DNA from 3 places in the Janthinobacterium sp. PSPC3-1 genome. Region 3 is predicted to be linked to each of the others. Evidence: predicted binding sites of a transcription regulator. Region 3 holds the regulator's gene; each other region holds the start of a gene.
The links. The regulator LexA, encoded in region 3, represses DNA repair genes until DNA is damaged. The targets are predictions, from matches to a motif close to ACTGTATNNNNATACAGT.
Positions count from the first base shown of each region.

Region 1 (6,565 bases), on a different contig from region 3:
TGCGAGGTCGCACCTGGCGACGTGATCCAGGCTGGCGTCATAGTCAGCAATTCGGAGATTGGCCACGGCAAGCTGCGTGTCGAGCCACTTATCTACCGGCTGGTGTGCAGGAACGGCATGATCGTGGCCGATCGAGCGATGCGTAAAACCCATCTGGGTCGAAAACTGATCAGCGACGAAGACAACGTCGTGGTGTTTCAGGACGATACGCTGAAGGCAGAAGACCATGCCTTGTTCCTGAAAACCCGCGATATGGTCGAGTCAGCAGTGTCGGAAGTCACCTTCCGCCTGATTTCGGCAAAAATGCAGAAAACCATGGGCATCAAACTGCTTGGTGACCCCGTCAAGTCAGTCGAGGTACTGGCGAACCGGTTTGCATTTAACGATGACGAAAGCGGCGGCGTGCTGCGCCACTTGATCGAAGAAGGGGATCTATCCGGGTTTGGTCTGCTCAATGCCGTCACCGGCTACTCACAGGACATCGCCGATTATGAGCGGGCGACGGACTTCGAAGAGTTCGGTGGCCACATCCTCAATTTTGAACCGGTGGACTGGAAGGCGATCGTCATGCCTGCCTGAGATCCATGCGGCAGTAGTGACATCAGCACGGCTCGTCGCGTCACGCAATAATGCAGTTCAACAGCCCGGACCAGTATGTTCAGTCCGGGCTTTTTTATTGTCACCGCTGGCAATGGCAGATCTTCCAACGCTACGGAAAAGTGCTTTATTTTTTGGGCGCCGGCACGGCCGCCATCAATTCGGATGGATAGAGCGTCAGAAAGGCCCGGGCAAATTCCGGATCACCGCAATCGAGCCAGTCATCGTATTGTGATGCTGGAACAATGACAAGTGAGCGCTTTTCCTGGTCAGGCTTATGAAACCGCCGCATCAATGGATGGTCATCCGCGTTCACTGTCAACTGCGTAAAGCTAAAGCCCGGCGCGCCCTCGATATCAACAGTGTCGCGCCACAATCCCGCCACTGCAAACAATGCCTGATCCGCCATGCCAATGCGCCAGCGGACATGTTCACCCGTTTCCCAGTTCGGCTCATAGAACCCCGCCATCGGCACCAGGCAAAGCTGCCCTTGACGCCATGGCTTTGAAAAGCTGCGTTTGCTACCGACTGTCTCTGATTTGGCATTCATGGTACTGAATTTCTTGACCCCGGCGGGAATGCTCTTTTGCGGTACCATGCCAAATGTGCCGATCAGCGTTTCCCTAGCTCCCTGTACGCCGCGACGGATAATAGGTGCCGCATAATCTTGCCATGTTTCCGCTGGCCACTGTGCATCGGGTGCGGCCACCGTGTTGAACAGATCGAGTTCGTGCCGCTTTACAGTCACATAGTTCACGCACATGGTGCCCCCATCGAGTTAACTGTCTCGATTGTACAAGCAGACCGTGCCATTCTCAGTTCGTCAGGTCACGCATGCCGACAAGGCACAGGCCGGTCGTGATCGCCAGTCTGGAGGGCGTGCCAGGCACGGTTTCCCAATCGCCGGCACTGCAATACATGCGGCCAGTGTGCGTTTCTCCGATTCTGACCAAGCTACCTCGCCCTGCATGGGTTGAACCATCGCTCGCGCTCCTGGACGTCATCGACCATTCCAAGATGCAATTGAATTTCCTTGCGCATTTTTTTCAATTGCCATTATACTGTATGCCTATACAGTATTTTATTGACAACAACATTCATTTCTAGACGAACATTGAACTGCCATGCTTACCTCTCCTCTCACCATCACCGCAGAAGCACGGATTGCGGGACAGCTCGCCATGCGCGATGTCTGGCGGGCGAGTGAACTGGCCATATCGCGTTCGACTACTTGTAGCACCGGCCACGCAGCGCTCGATGCCCAGCTGCCGAACAGCGGTTGGCCGCGTTCGGCATTGATTGAAGTATTGGTACAACAGGCAGGGATTGGTGAGATCCAGCTGCTGCAGCCAACGCTGGCCAGCCTGTCCCGCACCCAGCGCATCGCGCTGATCCAGCCCCCTTATCTGCCGCATGCGATGGCGTGCAAATCCTGGGGTATCAATGAGCGCAATTTGCTCTGGCTGCGCTCAGCCAGTTCGGCCGATGCGCTGTGGTCAGCTGAACAGATCCTTAAAAACGGCTCGTGCGGCGCGGTGATTCTGTGGCAGGCCAATGTCCGGCCAGAGGCGCTGCGGCGCCTGAATCTGGCAGCGCAAAGTACCGACACCTGGCTGTGGCTGATGCGCCCGCTGTCATCGAGTGCCGATGCCTCGCCATCGCCGCTGCGCCTTGCTCTGCGTCCGGCACTCGGCGGCGTGTCGGTTGACATCATCAAGCGTCGCGGCCCCCATTGCGACGCGCCGCTCTTCGTATCGCTTGCAGACATGCCCGCCGGTCGCCACTCCCTGGAGACACCCCATGAAATTACTGCTCAGCGTACACCTGCCGTTGCTGCCGCTCGAAACGCTGCGCCCGTCCTGGTCTGACGCCGGCGCGTATGCCGTGATGCACCTGCAGATGGTCCACGCCCTGTCCCCCGAGGCAGCACGCAGTGGCGTGCGGATCGGCATGCGGGCCGCAGGCGTGGCGGCAATTGCCCCCGATACCATCCTGATCGATCGTGACATCGAGAAGGAAGCGCGTGCGCTCGACGCCATTGCCATGGCACTGCTCCAATTTACCCCCGAAGTGACATTTGCCGACGATTTTTCGATCCTGATGGAGGTCAGCGCGAGCCTGCGCCTGTTCAATGGGCCGCACGCGCTGTGCCAGCGTGTCAGCCGCAGTGTCGCACTACTGGGCTTTACTCCCCAGATGGGCAGTGGGCCGACAGCGCAGGGGGCCTGGCTACTGGCCAGGAGCGGTCGGCGCAAGCATGCAATTTGTCGCCGCCGCACCTTGGCCATGACTTCGCTGCACCGCTATCTCGACCGCTTGCCGAACGAGCTGCTGCCGTCCGCGGCAGCCCATAGCGACTGGTTTGCCGGTATTGGCGCAAAGCACCTGGGAGCGCTGCGGCGCTTGCCGCGCACCGGCCTGATGCGGCGCACCAGCAAGGCCCTCATTGACGAACTCGATCGCGCATACGGCCAGGCGCCCGAAATGTTTCAATGGCTCACCATGCCGCTGCACTTTTCCGAACGCGTGGAAACCTTTGACCGGGTCGAACATGCCGAGGCGCTGATGCACGGCGCGACGCGGCTGATCCTGCAGTTGGTCGGCTGGTTGACCTCACTGCAGCAAGCCGTACGCATGTTCACACTGGCACTCGAGCATGAGCGCGGCCGCGCGGCAATCGCGCCGACCATCCTTGACATTGCGTTAGCCGAGCCGGCATGGCATGAAGCACATCTGGTGCGATTGCTCAAAGAGCGCCTGGCAAAGGTCGAGCTGACCGCACCGGTGATTGCCTTGCGACTGGAGGCGAGCCGTATCGAACCGATGCTGCCGCCCAACGCCTCGCTGTTTCCGGAGCCTGGCGGCTCGCCACAAGATTATCACCGCCTGCTTGAGCTGCTCACCGCGCGGTTAGGCGTCGACAATGTCCTCTCGCCTGCGGCGGCGCAGGACTATCGGCCGGAGTTTTGCAATGCATGGACACCCGTCACGGAAAAGCGTGCCAAACCGGATGGCGACGAGATCATGTCCGGCCGGCCGTTCTGGCTGCTGCCCAAACCCATTCCATTACTGATGCGCAACGAGCGGCCGTTCTACAGCAGTCCATTGAAACTGATCCAGGGGCCCGAACGGCTTGAAGCAGGGTGGTGGGACGACCAGACCGCGGCGCGCGACTATTACGTGGCGCAGGGTACCGATGCCACTTGCTACTGGATCTATCTCGAGCGTGTCAAAGACGCGCGCTGGTATTTACATGGACTGTATGCGTGAAAGCCATGCACACTATCCCGATCACTCCCGTGTCGACGCTACCCGATTACGCCGAACTCCAAGCATTTAGCCACTATACTTTTTTGCGCGGAGCCTCGGCCCCGGAGGATCTGGTCGCGCGCGCCTACAATCTGGGCTACAAGGCAGTGGCCATCACCGACGAGTGCACGCTAGCCGGCGTCGTCAAAGCCCACATCGCTGCCAAGACGCTGGGCATGCATTTGGTGATCGGCAGCCAGATGACGGCCACGCCGGAGGACGGCAGTGCATCGTTCGATCTGATTATCCTGGCCATGTCGCACAACGGTTACGGCAACCTGTCCGAGCTTATTACCGTCGCGCGCACCCGTAGCGAGAAGGGAACGTATCTGCTCAAGCCCAGGGACATCGCCGCGCCAGTCGGCGACCTGGTGCACCTGCGCGGCATGCACGACTGCCAGTTCATCCTGGCGCCGCGCTACAACACCGCCTACGAGGAAGTGGCGCGCCAGGCGGCATGGCTGGTGCAATGCGTGCCTGGCCGTGCGCGTATCGCCCTGACACTCCATCATCGTGGCCAGGACGAGCAGCATCGCACGCTGGTTGCCAATATCTCGCGCGAATTTGGCATGCCGGTGGTCGCCACGGGGGAGGTATGCATGCATGTGCGCTCCTGCAAACCATTGCAGGACACCATGACGGCGATCCGGCATGGCGTGCCGGTAGCCCAGTGCGGCTACCGGCTGGCGCCAAACGCGGAGCAGCACCTGCGGGCGCGCGTACGCCTGGCCAATCTGTACCCGCGCGAAGCGATGGAAGAGGCGGTACGCGTTGCGCAATCATGCCAGTTTTCGCTCGACGAACTGCGCTATCAGTATCCGCACGAGCTGGTGCCGGAAGGGGAAAACGCCACATCCTATCTGCGCCGGGAAACATATATTGGCGCCCACTGGCGCTACCCGGCCGGCGTGCCGGACAATGTGCAGGCACTGCTTGATCGCGAGCTGACGCTCATTGCCGAGCTACGCTACGAATCCTATTTTTTGACGGTGTTTGATATCGTGCGCTTCGCACGTTCGCGACAAATCCTGTGCCAGGGCCGCGGCTCGGCCGCCAATTCCGCCGTCTGCTATTGCCTGGGGGTGACCGAGGTGGATCCGTCGCGCGGCACGCTGCTGTTCGAGCGCTTCATTTCCAAAGAGCGAAATGAGCCGCCGGACATCGACATCGATTTCGAACACCAGCGCCGCGAGGAAGTCATCCAGTACATTTATCAAAAATATGGCCGCATGCGTGCCGCATTGACGGCGGTGGTCACGTCCTACCGCCCCAAAAGTGTATTGCGCGATGTCGGCAAAGCATTAGGTGTCGACCTCAGCATCGTCGACAAAGTGGCCAAAGCAAGCCACGGTTGGGGTGGCAAGACCGACCTGCAGGAACGTCTGCTCGCCTGCGGCTTCGATCCGGAATCGCCGATCGCCGACAAGTGGTACGTCCTGGCCGAGCAGCTGATGCGCTTTCCGCGCCATCTGAGCCAGCACCCCGGAGGGTTTGTCATTTCGCACACCAAGCTGTCACGGATGGTACCGGTCGAAAATGCCGCCATGTCCGAGCGCAGCATTATCCAGTGGGACAAGGACGATATCGATGCGGTGGGATTGCTGAAAGTCGATATCCTGGCGCTCGGCATGCTGTCCTGTATCCGGCGCGCGCTCGACTTGGTGAGCGAACAGCGTGGCGAGCGCTTCGAGCTGGGCGATGTGCCGGCCGAAGATCCGGCGACGTACGACATGATCTGCCAGGCCGACACGATCGGCGTGTTTCAGATTGAGTCGCGCGCACAGATGTCGATGCTGCCGCGCCTACTGCCGCGCACGTTTTATGACCTGGTCATTGAGGTCGCCATCATTCGGCCCGGTCCGATCCAGGGCGGCATGATCCATCCTTTTTTACGGCGTCGGCAAGGCCTTGATCCGGTCTCCTACCCCAGTGCGGAAATTGAATCGGTGCTGGAGCGGACCCTGGGCATTCCGATTTTCCAGGAGCAGGTCATGCAAATTGCCATGGTTGCCGCCGGCTTTTCCGCTGGCGAGGCCGATCAACTGCGGCGCGCGATGGCGGCCTGGAAACGCAAGGGGGGACTGGAGCAATTTGAAACCAAGCTCATGCTCGGTATGACCGAGCGCGGCTACAGCGAACAGTTTGCCACCTCCATTATTGGCCAGATTCGCGGATTTGCTGAGTATGGGTTTCCGGAATCGCACGCCGCTAGTTTCGCGCTGCTGGCCTATGCATCAAGCTGGCTCAAATGCCACCAGCCGGCGGCCTTCCTCGCCGCGCTGCTGAACTCCCAGCCGATGGGATTTTATAGCCGGTCGGCGCTGGTGCAGGACGCATGTCGCCACGGTATCGAAGTGCGGCCGGTCGATGTGTGCATCAGCGGCTGGGACGCGACACTGGAGCCGCCAGAGCAGGGCGCACAGCCTGCTGTACGCCTGGGATTGAATGTTATTCGCGGCCTGGAACAGGATGCCGCCTGGCGTATCGAGGAGGCGCGCGCCGTGCGCACATTCGACACCACGGCGGATCTGGCGGCGCGTGCGGGCCTGAATGCCGGTCATCTGACGGCACTGGCTAGCGCGAACGCCTTGGAATCGTTGTCGGGCAATCGCCGCGAGGCAATGTGGCAAGCCGCAGCCAGCATCCCAGAGAAGGGACT
Region 1 covers NZ_JAFCTQ010000027.1:32,725-39,289, reverse strand. The annotation lists gene ACP7B7_RS23115 (DUF932 domain-containing protein) at 1-579, shown strand, start outside; gene ACP7B7_RS23110 (SOS response-associated peptidase) at 725-1,360, opposite strand; gene imuA (translesion DNA synthesis-associated protein ImuA) at 1,722-2,465, shown strand; gene ACP7B7_RS23100 (Y-family DNA polymerase) at 2,398-3,867, shown strand; gene ACP7B7_RS23095 (error-prone DNA polymerase) at 3,873-6,565, shown strand, end outside.
Region 1: a site for LexA is predicted at 1,658-1,675, ahead of imuA (translesion DNA synthesis-associated protein ImuA). Genes of this name have one in related genera too.

Region 2 (6,565 bases), on a different contig from region 3:
AGCAGCGCCACCAGCGATATGCGCGAACTGCTGTATGTGCTGGACCGGCATAACCTGGGCACCGGCGTGGCCGGCGATATCGATGCCGGCGTGGAGCTGGCCGCCGGTGGCACCGACCTGATCCTGCTTGACGCGGCGCTGGCCGGCGCCAATATCGACGCCACCTGCCTGCGCCTGCGCAATGCCACCGAACGCCATGGCGTACCGCTGCTGCTGATGTCGTCCTCGCCCAGCGCCGAAGAACAGGGCCGCAGCGTGGGCGCCGGCGCCAGCGACTATATCAAGATGCCGTTCAATGCGCGCGACGTGGCCGAAAAAATCCTGATGGAACTGGCGCTGCACAAGACACATCAAAGTGACCCTGCCGCCGCGCCGCCGCGCCCCGTCCATCCGCAAACGCTGGAAGTCAATTACCACTCGATCCTGGCCGGCTCGCCCGATGCGGTGCTGCTGTTCGACATCGACAATGCCCTGCTGATCGACGCCAATCACCTGGCCGAAAAGCTGTTCGGCATGCCCCAAGCGACCCTGCTGCAAGGCGGCATCGAGCGCGTCTTTCCCGGCCGGCAGGCGGACGGCCGGGCCTCGACCCAGCTGCTGCAGGAAAAAATGCACGATACGCTGCAAGGCAAGATCGTGGTCTTCCGCGCCGAGTGCTGCCACCGCGACGGCCACGCCATCGCCTGCGAAATCCGGCTCATGCGCTTGTCGGTACCGGGCCGCCAGCTGGTGCACGCGCGCATCATCGACCTGACCGAGCGCAACCTGGCCGAAGCGCTGCGCGCCGGCCAGAACGCGCTGCTGGAAATGATCGCCAAGGGCGCGCCGCTGGTGCCCACCCTGGAGCGCCTGCTGCTGCTGATCGAAGGCCAGTCGCGCGGCGTGTATTGTTCCGTCATGCTGCTCGACGAAGATGGGCAGCACATGCACAGCGTGGCCGCCCCCAGCCTGCCGCGCGAGTACATGGACCTGCTCGAAGGCGTGCGGATCGGCGCCGGCGTCGGCTCCTGCGGCACCGCCATGTTCCTCGGCGAGGCGGTGGTCGTCAGCGATATCGAACACGATCCGCTGTGGGCGCCCTACCGCGGCATGGCCGCCGCGTTCGGCCTGCGCGCCTGCTGGTCGCAGCCGATCTTCGGCCAGGACGACACGGTACTCGGTTCGTTCGCCATGTATTACCGCGAAGTGCGCAGCCCGGTGCCGCAGGAACTGGTGCTGATCGACGTGGCGGCCGACCTGGCCGGCATCGCGATCGCCCGCATGCGCCACGAGCAGGAACTGCAGCGCCACCGCGCCCACCTGGAAGACCTGGTGGCCAAGCGCACGGCGGCGCTGACCCTGGCCAAGGAACAGTCGGAACAGGCCAACCGCGAACTGGCGGCGGCCCTCGAACACTTGTCGATTACCCGGGATGAACTGGTGCGGCGCGACAAGCTGGCGGCCCTCGGTGCGCTGGTGGCCGGCATCGCCCATGAACTCAATACGCCGATCGGCAACGGCCTGGTGGTGGCCACCACCATGGCCGAACGCACGCAGGCCCTGCAAGCCGGCCTGCAGGACGGCTTGCGCCGCTCGGAACTGGAAACCTATCTGGCGCAGGCCGGCGAAGCGGACGCCATCGTGCTGCGCAACCTGCAGCGCGCGGCCGACCTGGTGTCGAGCTTCAAGCAGATCGCCGTCGACCGCGCCAGCTCGCAGCGCCGCCACTTCCTGCTGCGCCAGTTCATCGCCGAACTGATGCTGCCGCTGTCGGCCACGTTGAAGGGCGCCGGCCATGTCCTGAGCCAGGACGTGGCGCCGGAGCTGGCGATGGACAGCTACCCCGGCCCGCTGGGCCAGGTGCTGAGCAACCTGGTGGAAAACTGCGTGCGCCACGCTTTCGAAGGGCGCAGCGGCGGCGCGATCGGCATCACGGCGCGCGCCAGCGCCGACGAGAAAACCATCAGCATCGCGATTGCCGACAATGGCGCGGGGATTGCCGCCGGCGACCTGGCGCGCATCTACGACCCTTTCTTTACCACCCGGCTCGGCTCGGGCGGCTCGGGCCTGGGCCTGCACGTGGCGCACAATATCGTCACCGGCGTGCTCGGTGGCCATATCGAGGCGGCCAGCAGCGAGGCCGGCACCACGTTTACCTTGCACCTGCCGGTCGTCGCGCCGCAGGCCGGCGCCTTCACTGGAGAACAAGATGAAGCAGCTGATCGCCGCTAGCCTGCTGGCCGCCTGCACCGCCGCATGGGCCGCACCGGCGCCCTGGTACAAATGGCGCAGCAAGGTCGATGGCACCCTGTCGTGCGCGCAATCGACCCTGGGCTTCGGCTGGGAACTGGCCTCGGGACCGTACAAAGATAGCCGTTGCGAAAAACCGGCGCTTGTTAAATAATGGGGCACAACAACACGGGGCAACCGGCTTGACAGCAAGCGATGGCAATGCAGTGCCGAAGAGTATTGGAAGATAAAAACGTATCTATTCAAACCGAGGAGACCACATGTTTACCAATCCCGAACAATTCGCATCGGCCACCAAGGCCCTGTTCGAATTCCAGCTGATGACCTTCAACACCCTCACCACCAAGGCGGTGCAGGGTGTGGAGCAAGTACTGGCCTTGAACATGGCCACCGCCAAATCCGGCATGGAAGACAGCATCGCGGCCGGCAAGGAAATCAGCCAGGCCAGGGATCCGAAAGCGGCCATGGCCGCCGCCGCCGCCCAGCTGCAGCCCGGCGTGGCCGGCGCCAAGGCCTACAAGCAGCAGCTCGATGAAATCATCAAGGACATCCACACCGAGTTCACCACCGCCGCCGAAGCCCATGTGGCCGAAGCCAAAAGCAACTTGAGCGCCCTGATCTACGACGTGACGAAAAACGTGCCGCCCGGTTCGGAAAACGCCGTCGCCATCGTCAAGGCCGCCATCGACAACGCCTTCCTCGGCTACGAGCAAGTGACCAAGGCCACCAGACAGGCCGTGAAAACCGTGGAAGAGCAGATCGCCAAGGCCTCGGCGCAGGTCGCGCAGGCGTCGGACAAGGCGACGGCGGGCGTGCAGGAAGCGGTGGACAAGGCGGCGCCCAAAGCCGCCAGGAAAAAGTAGGTCGGATCAGGCCGCAGGCCGTAATCCGACACCACCCCAGTCCTTGCCAACAATGTTGTCGGATTACGCGGCGTTCCGCCGCTAATCCGACCTCCCCACAATTACCGGCACGATCCGGTACACACACCGTCTCCCCCCTTCCAGCAGATACTCGCTGCGCTCCACCATACAATCGTCGCCCAGCACGCGCTGGAAGATCGCCAGTTCCGAACGGCAGAATTTCTGGCACGCCGTTGCCGCCGCGCAGATCGGGCAATGGTTTTCCACCAGCAGCACGCTGCCGTCCGGCTGTGCCTTGCTGTCGGCCATATAGCCTTCGCCATCGCGCGCCATGGCCAGGCTGGCCACGCGGTCCGACAGCTGCGCGCCGTCATCGATCAGCGCGCGGTAGGCCGCTACGCTGCCCGCCTCGCGCGCGGCGATCAGTTTATCCAGTCCCTCGTCGCCGAACAGCTGGCGCACCTGGCTGATCAGTTCCAGGGTCAGGTCGGCGTGGCGGTCGGGAAAGCGCGCATGGCCGGCGTCCGTCAGCGACCAGCGCCGTGACGGCCGCCCCACCTTGTCGGCCACGTCCTCGAAAGTCACCAGGCCTTTGCCACGCGCCGCTTCGAGCTGGCGCCGCGCGCCCATCGAGGTCACATCGAGCAAGACCGCCAGTTGCTGCGCCGTTTGCGAGCCGCGCATTTTCAGCAGGAACAGCGTCTGTTCCGAGGTGGCCACAGTGGCGCTCATGCCGCCGCCTTCAGCTCCGGCGCATCGGTGGCGTTCAAATGCCGGCGCCAGCCATGCATGCGCCAGGCCGACCAGGCCGCGCACAAGGCGCCCACCACCAGCACCAGCCGCGTGTCAATCAGGATCAGCAGCGAGCCACCCAGTGCGACGATGATATTGGCGATGCAAAAGGTGGTCGACAGCAAGCCCATCACGGCGCCCTGGCCGTGCGCGCTGAAACGCTCGGCGCACCAGCCTTGCAGCACCGTGTTGTACAGCGCGTTGGGAATGCCGAACAGCACGATGGCGGCAATGCCGACCCAGATATTGCCCATCGCCAGGATGGCGATCGCCAGCGCCACGGCGCAGGCATACCAGCCGGCGCGCAGCAGCGGCGCATGGCGGCTGGGGCCGCCCGCCAGCAAGGAGGTGATGGTCATGGTGCCGCACAGGCCCACGTTCACCCAGGCGATCGCCTGCGCATCGTAGTGGGCCGTTTCAACCAGCCACAGCGGATAAAACTCATAAAAACTGGCCACGCCGCAGGTCAGTGCCAGTTGCACGATGAACAGGGTGCGCAGCTCTTCGTGGCGCAGCAGATTGAGCGAATGGCGGTCGCGCGCCACCTGCCACCACGAAGTCGTGAGCAAGGATGGCGTTTCGCGCGGCAAGCCGACCGCCACCAGCACGGCCACCAGCATCAGCGCGCCGGCGGCGATCCAGAACGGCACCGTCACGCCCCACGCCAGGGTAGCGCCGGCCAGGATCGGCCCCACCAGCCAGCCCAGGTAAAAAGCGCCGTTCAGCCACGACATGGCGCGCAGGCGCAGCGGCCCCTGCAACTGGTCGGCCAGCATGGCGCGCGCCACGGCGCCATTGCCTTCGAGCAGGCCGGTGATAAAGCGCGCGACAATAAACAGCGGGTAGGACTGGATCACCAGGGCCCAGGCCGTGATCGCATGGCCGATGGCGGCGCCGACGGCGGTGCGCATCAGCAAAGGACGGCGGCCATAGCGGTCCGACAGCGGCCCCAGCAAGGCCGAGCCGATCAGCAGGCCCAGCGGATTGATGGTCAGCGCCAGGCCGAACAGCAACTTGGACGGCAGCCCCATGAAGTTATTGAAGGCATTCGGCGCCTCGGCCGCGAACAGCGGTGGCAAGATCGGATACGGCAAGGAGGCGCCGATGGTGGACAGCAGGGCCAGCAGGCAGGCGGCGGTGATCAGGATGACATTTTTCATATGCAGAATATACCGGGCGACTTGCAATAAGTAAACAAATTTGATTATTTATCAGTTCCCGCGCAACGCCTGGCGCACCCGCAGGGGAAATCGCTGGGCAAGCGGGCCGACACGGTTTAAACTGTATATAAACACAGTAAAACCATATCCAAGTAACATCAAAGAGCCTGCCTGCCCCATCATGTTGAGAGTCCTGGACAATCCCTTGTACTATCTGGAGAACTTCCAGGGCGTGCTGAACTGGATCAGCGAGCGCTATGCCGATCTGCTGAGCGTTGAAGAAACGCAGTTCATCGCGCAGTTCGCGCAACTGCCGCAAGCGTCGCGCGCGCTGTTCGTGCGCCTGGTGATGCGCAAGGGTTGTCTGTTTCGCGCCAGCAAACTCAACTACGCTGAAATCGGCGACACGCGCAGCGCCGCCCTGCCCCTGCTGGCCACCGGCTGGGTGGTGGCGGACCCGGCCATCGATATCGCCACCCTGTTCGAGCTGCTGCTGAAACCCGAACTGCAGCAGGTATTCCTGCTCGCCGGCCCCTTGAAAGCGGCGCGCAAGACGGAACAGCTGGACGCATTGCGCGAGCAACATCCGGGCGAACAGCCGTTTTCCGCCTGGTATCCGGCCTCGAACGACGTGCTGTACAGCATATGCAACCAGCCCCTGTGCGACCGGCTGCGCCTGATTTATTTCGGCAACTACCACCAGGACTGGTCGGAATTCGTGTTGTCCGACCTGGGCGTGTATCAATATGAAAAAGTGGAGTTTTCGCTGGCCTCGCGCGGCTTTCGCACGCGCCAGGATATCGCCCACTACGAAGTGCTGCATCAGTGCCGCGAGCGCTTCAACGACGAGGCCGCGCCCGCCGCCCCCGACGAGGTGCTGCGGGAACTGGCGGCGCTGGCGCCCGTGAGCGACAACGCCTGGCTGGCCAGCCGCCGCGACAAATTGCAATTCCAGATCGCCCAGCAGCTGGAAAAATCGCAGGACTGGCCCGCCGCCTACCGCGCCTACGCCGACTGCCGCTATCCGGGCGCGCGCGGCCGCGCCATTCGCGTACTGGAAAAGGATGAACAGCCGGGCGCCGCCTACGAGCGATTGTCGATCGCCCTGCAGGCGCCCGAAAGCGAGGCCGAGCGCCAGTTGCTGCTGCGCATGGCGCCCCGCTTGCGGCGCAAACTGGGCCACGCGAAACAGGCCGCCACGCCAGCCGCGCCGGTCGAGCGCCTCGATCTGCTGCTGCCCTTCCCGCAAGAAAGCTGCCACGTGGAAGGCGTGGTGCTGCAGCACTTGACGCAGCAGGACGCACCCGTCTATTACGTGGAAAACACCCTGATCAATTCCCTGTTTGGCCTGTTGTGCTGGCACACGATTTTCAAGGCGATCCCGGGCGCCTTTTTCCACCCGTTCCACCGCGGCCCGGCCGACCTGCACAGCGCCGACTTCCATGCGCGCCGCCTGGACGACTTTGCGGCCTGCCTGGCGCAGCTCGACAATGGCGACTACCGCGCCAGCATGCGCGCCAC
Region 2 covers NZ_JAFCTQ010000004.1:127,908-134,472, reverse strand. The annotation lists gene ACP7B7_RS06765 (ATP-binding protein) at 1-2,211, shown strand, start outside; gene ACP7B7_RS06760 (hypothetical protein) at 2,189-2,383, shown strand; gene phaP (TIGR01841 family phasin) at 2,490-3,092, shown strand; gene ACP7B7_RS06750 (helix-turn-helix transcriptional regulator) at 3,174-3,824, opposite strand; gene ACP7B7_RS06745 (MFS transporter) at 3,821-5,044, opposite strand; gene ACP7B7_RS06740 (VRR-NUC domain-containing protein) at 5,226-6,565, shown strand, end outside.
Region 2: a site for LexA is predicted at 5,165-5,182, ahead of ACP7B7_RS06740 (VRR-NUC domain-containing protein). Genes of this name have one in related genera too.

Region 3 (6,565 bases):
ACAAGGTCGATGAGCTGCAGGCGAAATTGCGCGACGCGGGTATCAATTCCTATACGCAAAAAGTGTCCAGCGCCGGTGGCCAGCGCATCCGCGTGCGCGTGGGGCCGTTCGGCAGCCGCGACGAGGCGGAAAAAACCCGCGCCAAGCTGCAAAAGCTGGGCCTGGGTGGCAGCCTGGTGCCGGCGTGAGCAGTGTAGATCTGGCGGGCTGACGGCGTGACGATCTTCGATTACCTGGTGCTGTTCGTGCTGGCAACTTCGGTGCTGATCAGCATGATGCGCGGCCTGATCAAGGAAATCCTGTCGCTGGTGAGCTGGGTGGTGGCGTTTGTCGCCGCCAATGCCTACGGCGCGACCCTGGCGAAATTCCTGCCGGCCGTGATTCCTGGCGAGGCCGTGCGCCTGCTGCTGGCCTTCGTGATTCTGTTTATCGGCGTACGCATCCTGATGGGCTTGCTGGGCATGACGGTCGATGCGCTGGTCAAGGTGACCGGGCTGAGCCTGGCCGACCGCATGCTGGGCAGCCTGTTCGGCGCGGCGCGGGGGCTTGTAATTGTGCTGACCACCGTCATCTTGTGCGGCATGACCTCGATTCCGCAACAGCCGTTCTGGAAGAACGCCTTGCTCAGTCCATACGCCGAACAGGGCGCGCGCACCATCAAGCCTTATCTGCCTGCCGCCTACGCGCAGCATGTGAAATTTTGATCTTTTTAAATCAGTAGCACAGTTACAGGAGCACACCATGTGTGGCATCGTCGGCGTCGTTTCCCATCAACCTGTCAATCAATTGCTCTATGACGCATTGTTGCTCTTGCAACATCGCGGTCAGGACGCGGCAGGGATTGCGACCAATCACAGCAGTATGTTTTCCATGCACAAGGCCAATGGCCTGGTGCGCGACGTCTTCCGTACGCGTAACATGCGTTCGCTGCAAGGCAATTCCGGCATCGGCCACTGCCGCTATCCTACCGCTGGCTCGTCGAGCGAAGAAGAAGCGCAACCGTTCTATGTCAATGCGCCGTTCGGCATTACCCTCGCGCACAATGGCAACCTGACCAACTGGGAACAGCTCAAGCAGGAGATGTTCAAGAACGACCGCCGCCACATCAATACCGATTCCGACTCGGAAGTGCTGCTGAACGTGCTGGCCCATGAAATCCACCAGGCCACCACCGGCCTGGTGCTCGATCCTGAAGCCATCTTCAAGGCCGTCACCGTGCTGAACCGCCGCGTCAAGGGCGGTTACGCTGCCGTTGCCCAGATCGCCGGCGTGGGCCTGCTGGCCTTCCGCGATCCGCACGGCATCCGTCCGCTGTGCCTGGGCATCAATGAAAGCGAGCAGGGCACCGAATACCTGATCGCCTCCGAGTCGGTGGCGCTGGAAGGCATGGGCTTCCGCTTCGTGCGCGATATTGCGCCGGGCGAAGCCGTCTTTATCGATGCCGACAAGCAGCTGCACAGCCAGCAATGCGCCGACAACGCCAGCCTGAACCCTTGCGTGTTCGAATTCGTCTACCTGGCCCGTCCCGACTCCGTCATCGACGGCGCCTCGGTCTACGCCACGCGCCTGAAAATGGGCGAATACCTGGCCGAAAAGATCCGCCGCGAACTGCCCGAAGGCGGCATCGACGTGGTCATGCCGATTCCCGATTCCTCGCGTCCGGCCGCCATCCAGCTGGCCCTGGCGCTGAATATCGAGTACCGCGAAGGCTTTATCAAGAACCGCTATATCGGCCGTACCTTCATCATGCCGGGCCAGGCGGCGCGCAAGAAGTCCGTGCGCCAGAAGCTCAACGCCATCCCGTCCGAATTCAAGGACAAAGTGGTGCTGCTGGTCGACGACTCCATCGTGCGCGGCACCACCAGCCGCGAAATCGTGCAGATGGCGCGCGAAGCGGGCGCCAAAAAGGTGATCTTCGCCTCGGCCGCGCCACCGGTGATCTACCCGAACGTGTACGGCATCGACATGCCGACGCGCGACGAGCTGATCGCCTACGGCCGCACCACCGAAGAGGTGTGCCGCGAAATCACGGCCGACTACCTGGTCTACCAGGATATCGACGACCTGAAGCAGGCGATTGCCGACGTCAATCCGGCCCTGACCAGCTTTGAAGCGTCGTGCTTCGACGGCGTCTACGTGACGGGCGATGTATCGCAGGACTACCTGGACCGTCTGGAATATGCGCGCCATAATCCGAAGGCGGCCGCACCCGAAGACACGCCGCGTTCCCAGCTGAACCTGAACCTGGCGACCACGGAAGCATAAGTAACCTGCCCGGCCTGCGCCGGGCTTTTTTTTCTCTGCGATCATGAACGACAAAAAAAACTACGGCTTTACCACCACCATCCTGCATAGCGACCGCCGCAAGGGCATCGAACACGGCTCGCTGCACAAGCCCGTGCATACCTCGGTCGCGTTCGGCTACAGCGACGCGCGCCAGCTGGCCTCCGTGTTCCAGGGCAAGGAACCGGGCTTCCGCTATGGCCGCCAGGGCAACCCGACCGTCTCCGCGCTGGAAGACAAGGTCAACCAGATGGAAGACGGCGTCGCCACCTTGTGCTTTGCCACCGGCATGGGCGCCATCGGCGCCGTGGTGCAGTCGCTGCTGCGGGCGGGCGACCATGTGGTGTCGTCGGCCTTTTTGTTCGGCAATACCAACAGCCTGTGGCAGACCGTCACGGGGCAGGGCATCGCCGTATCATTCGTCGATGCCACCGATGTCGCCAACGTGGCGGCCGCCATCACGCCGCAAACGCGCATCGTGTTCGTCGAAACCATCGCCAATCCGCGCACCCAGATCGCCGACCTGGCAAAGATCGGTGAGCTGTGCCGCGAAAAAGGCATCCTGTATATCGTCGACAACACCATGACCACGCCCTACCTGTTCCGCCCGAAAGCGGTCGGCGCCGGCCTGGTGATCAATGCGCTGACCAAGTCGATCGGCGGCCACGGCAATGCGCTGGGCGGCAGCCTGACCGATACGGGCGTGTTCGACTGGACGCAGTACCCGAATATTTTCGAGAACTATAAAAAGGCGGCGCCGAAACAGTGGGGCATTGCGCAGATCCGCGCCAAGGCCCTGCGCGACTTCGGCGCCTCGCTGGGGCCGGAAGCGGCCCACCATATCGCCGTCGGCGCCGAAACCATGGCCCTGCGCATGGACCGCACCTGCTCGAACGCCTTGGCGCTGGCCACCATGCTGCAGGCCGATCCGCGCGTGGCGGCCGTGCACTATCCGGGCTTGCCGGGCCACCCGCAGCACGCGCTCGCCACCGAGCTGTTCCGCAGCTACGGCTCGCTGTTCAGCTTTGAGCTGAAAGACGGCATCGACTGCTTCGATTTCCTCAACCGCTTGAGGCTGGCGATTCCTGCCAGTAACCTGGGCGACACGCGCACCCTGGTGATACCGGTGGCGCACACGATCTTCTACGAGATGGGTGCCGAGCGCCGCGCCAGCATGGGTATTGCCGAGTCGTTGATCCGCGTCTCGGTCGGTATCGAAGACGAAGCCGATCTGCTCGATGATTTCAAGAGCGCGCTGGACGCTTAACTGCTACGGCAAGTAAAAAGGGCCGCGACAGCAATGCTGTCGCGGCCCTTTTTGCGTGAAATCGATTAATGCCAGCTGCGCATCAGCCCGACTGCGAGACCTTCCAGCGCAAATTCGTCTTCCGGCGACACGGTAATCACCTTGAAGTCGGGGTTTTCCGGCAGCAGTTCGATCAGGGTGCCGGTCTTCCTGTAGCGCTTGACGGTGACTTCATCGCCGATGCGGGCCACGACGATCTGGCCGTTCTTGGCGCTGTCGATCTTTTTCACGGCCAGCAGGTCGCCGTCCATGATGCCGGCGTCGCGCATCGACCAGCCGCGCACTTTCAGCAGGAAGTCGGGCTTGCTGGAAAACAGGGCCGGGTCGACGTTGTAGCTCGCTTCCAGGTTTTCCTGCGCCAGGATCGGCGAGCCGGCGGCAACGCGGCCGATCAGCGGCAGCGACATCAGCAGCGCGGCCGGCACTTTCGGCAGCGCCGGCTCGGTGACGGACGCGCCGATCAGGCGGATGCCGCGCGAGGTGCCCGGCGAAATCTCGATCGCGCCCTTGCGGGCCAGGGCCTGCAAATGCTCTTCGGCCGCATTGGCCGATTTGAAACCCAATTCATTGGCGATTTCGGCGCGGGTCGGAGGAAAACCCGTGTTTTCAATCGCGTCCTTGATCAGGTTCAGGATTTGTTCTTGTCGTGCTGTCAGCTTGATCATGGATGGTGGGTGCATAGTGAAATGCTGTCTATATGAACAGTCTGTATTTTTGTACAGTATCGCCGACTATGCAAGCGACTTTCGGCATTTTCGGCTGATTTCGATGCAAAAAATCACCTGGCGCGCAAAAAGGGCAGGCCGGCCGCCGCTCCAGGCGCCGTCGAAGAAGCAATGGTTGATCGGATTGCAAAAGGCGGTTATAATCTTCGGCTGACCTTCCCACACCCGTCTTGACGCCGGGGTGGGCGATTATCAATCCGACCTGAAGGAGTTTGCATGCGTCATTATGAAATAGTCTTTATCGTCCATCCGGACCAGAGCGAGCAAGTGCCCGCGATGATCGAACGCTACAAAGCCAGCGTAACCACCCGCGGCGGTTCGGTTCACCGCGTGGAAGATTGGGGCCGCCGTCAAATGGCTTACTCGATCCAGAAGCTGCCTAAAGCACACTACATCTGCCTGAACATCGAATGCGACAACGAGACCCTGGTCGAGTTGGAAACTGCATTCAAATTCAATGATGCCGTGTTGCGTCACCTGACCGTTAAAATGAAGAAAGCTGAAACAGCTCCTTCGCCGATGATGAAATCGGTACAACGCGAAGATGCGGCGAAAAGCCACCGCACCGAAGCACCAGCAGCCGCTCCAGCCGCAGCAGCAGCCTAATTGAGCAGGATCGTGCGCTGAACCAGTTACAAGTTACCGCCATCATTGCCGAGCGCGAAATATTGCGCTATACCCCGGCAGGGTTGCCGATCGTGAATGCAGTATTGCAGCACAGTTCGCAGCAGATGGAAGCCGGTATTGCCCGTTTGACCGAGTTTGATGTTGCCGCGCTTGCCGCTGGCGAAATTTCAGGCCGGTTCAGCCAGGCAAGCTTGGGCGGGGTGTATCAGTTCACGGGTTTCCTGGCCAGAAAAAGCCGCAACAGCAAGAGTTTGGTGTTTCACATCATTGATTTTAGTGCAGTCATTTCTGACTAGCGCATTTATAGATACAGGAGCCTCACATGGCATTCGGTAAAAAGTTCGACAAAAATAAGCTCAAGCTTAAAGAAAAACGCAAACAGCAAAACCCACTGTTCAAACGCAAGAAGTTCTGCCGCTTCACCGCAGCACACGTTGAACAAGTTGACTACAAAGACGTTGACACGCTGAAAGACTTCGTCCAAGAAAACGGCAAGATCATGCCAGCACGCCTGACCGGTACCAAAGCGCACTACCAGCGCCAAGTTGACACCGCAATCAAGCGCGCTCGCTTCCTCGCGCTGCTGCCATACACCGATCTGCACCACGCTTAATCGGTCAGATATTCCTGGAGAAGAACTATGCAAATCATTCTGTTAGAAAAAGTTGTTAACGTCGGTAACCTCGGCGAAGTCGTCAAAGTCAAAGACGGTTACGCACGTAACTTCCTGATTCCACAACGCCTGGCCCGTCGTGCTACCGCTACCGCGATCGCCGAATTCGAAGTCAAGCGCGCCGAACTGGAAAAAGCTGCTGCCGCCAAACTGGCCGCATCGCAAGCCCAGGGCGAAAAACTGAGCGGCCTGACCGTTCAAGTCGCTCAAAAAGCTGGCGTCGATGGCCGTCTGTTCGGTTCCGTCACCAACTTCGACATCGCTGAAGCGCTGACCAAGCAAGGTTTTGCTGTTGAAAAAGCACAAATCCGCATGCCTACCGGCCCGCTGAAAGTTGTTGGCGAGCACAACGTTTCGGTTGCTCTGCACACCGACGTGGTGGTGGAAGTGGTCATTGCCGTCGTACCAGACGCAAACGCGTAAATCGTTTGCAGGCCTTGGCCTGCAGGCATTGCCGCAATAGAAAAAGCCGGGTTCGCCCGGCTTTTTTGTCGCCTTTTTTTCGCTGATTTTCAGCCCTTTATTTTTGCCCGGACGCCGAAGCGGGTATAATTCGCGCCATGAACGCCCCCTCAGATCCACAACTGGATTCCCTCCGCATACCGCCGCATTCGATCGAAGCAGAACAGTCCGTCATTGGCGGCCTGCTGCGCGACAATGCCGCGTATGACCGCATTGCCGATTTCATGCATGCGGATGATTTCTATCGCTATGACCATCGCATCATCTTCGAGCAAATCGTCAAGATGGTGAACGCCTCCAAACCGGCCGATGTCATTACTGTTTTTGAAACCCTGACCCAGCTCGGCAAGGCCGAGGATGTGGGCGGACTCGCTTACCTGAACGCGATGGCGCAGAACACGCCGTCGGCCGCCAATATCCGCCGCTACGCCGAGATCGTGCGCGACCGCGGCGTGCTGCGCAAACTCATCACCGTGGCCGACGATATCT
Region 3 covers NZ_JAFCTQ010000001.1:374,753-381,317, forward strand. The annotation lists gene ACP7B7_RS01695 (SPOR domain-containing protein) at 1-188, shown strand, start outside; gene ACP7B7_RS01700 (CvpA family protein) at 216-704, shown strand; gene purF (amidophosphoribosyltransferase) at 742-2,265, shown strand; gene ACP7B7_RS01710 (cystathionine gamma-synthase family protein) at 2,309-3,550, shown strand; gene lexA (transcriptional repressor LexA) at 3,616-4,254, opposite strand; gene rpsF (30S ribosomal protein S6) at 4,531-4,920, shown strand; gene priB (primosomal replication protein N) at 4,938-5,237, shown strand; gene rpsR (30S ribosomal protein S18) at 5,264-5,554, shown strand; gene rplI (50S ribosomal protein L9) at 5,582-6,037, shown strand; gene ACP7B7_RS01740 (replicative DNA helicase) at 6,175-6,565, shown strand, end outside.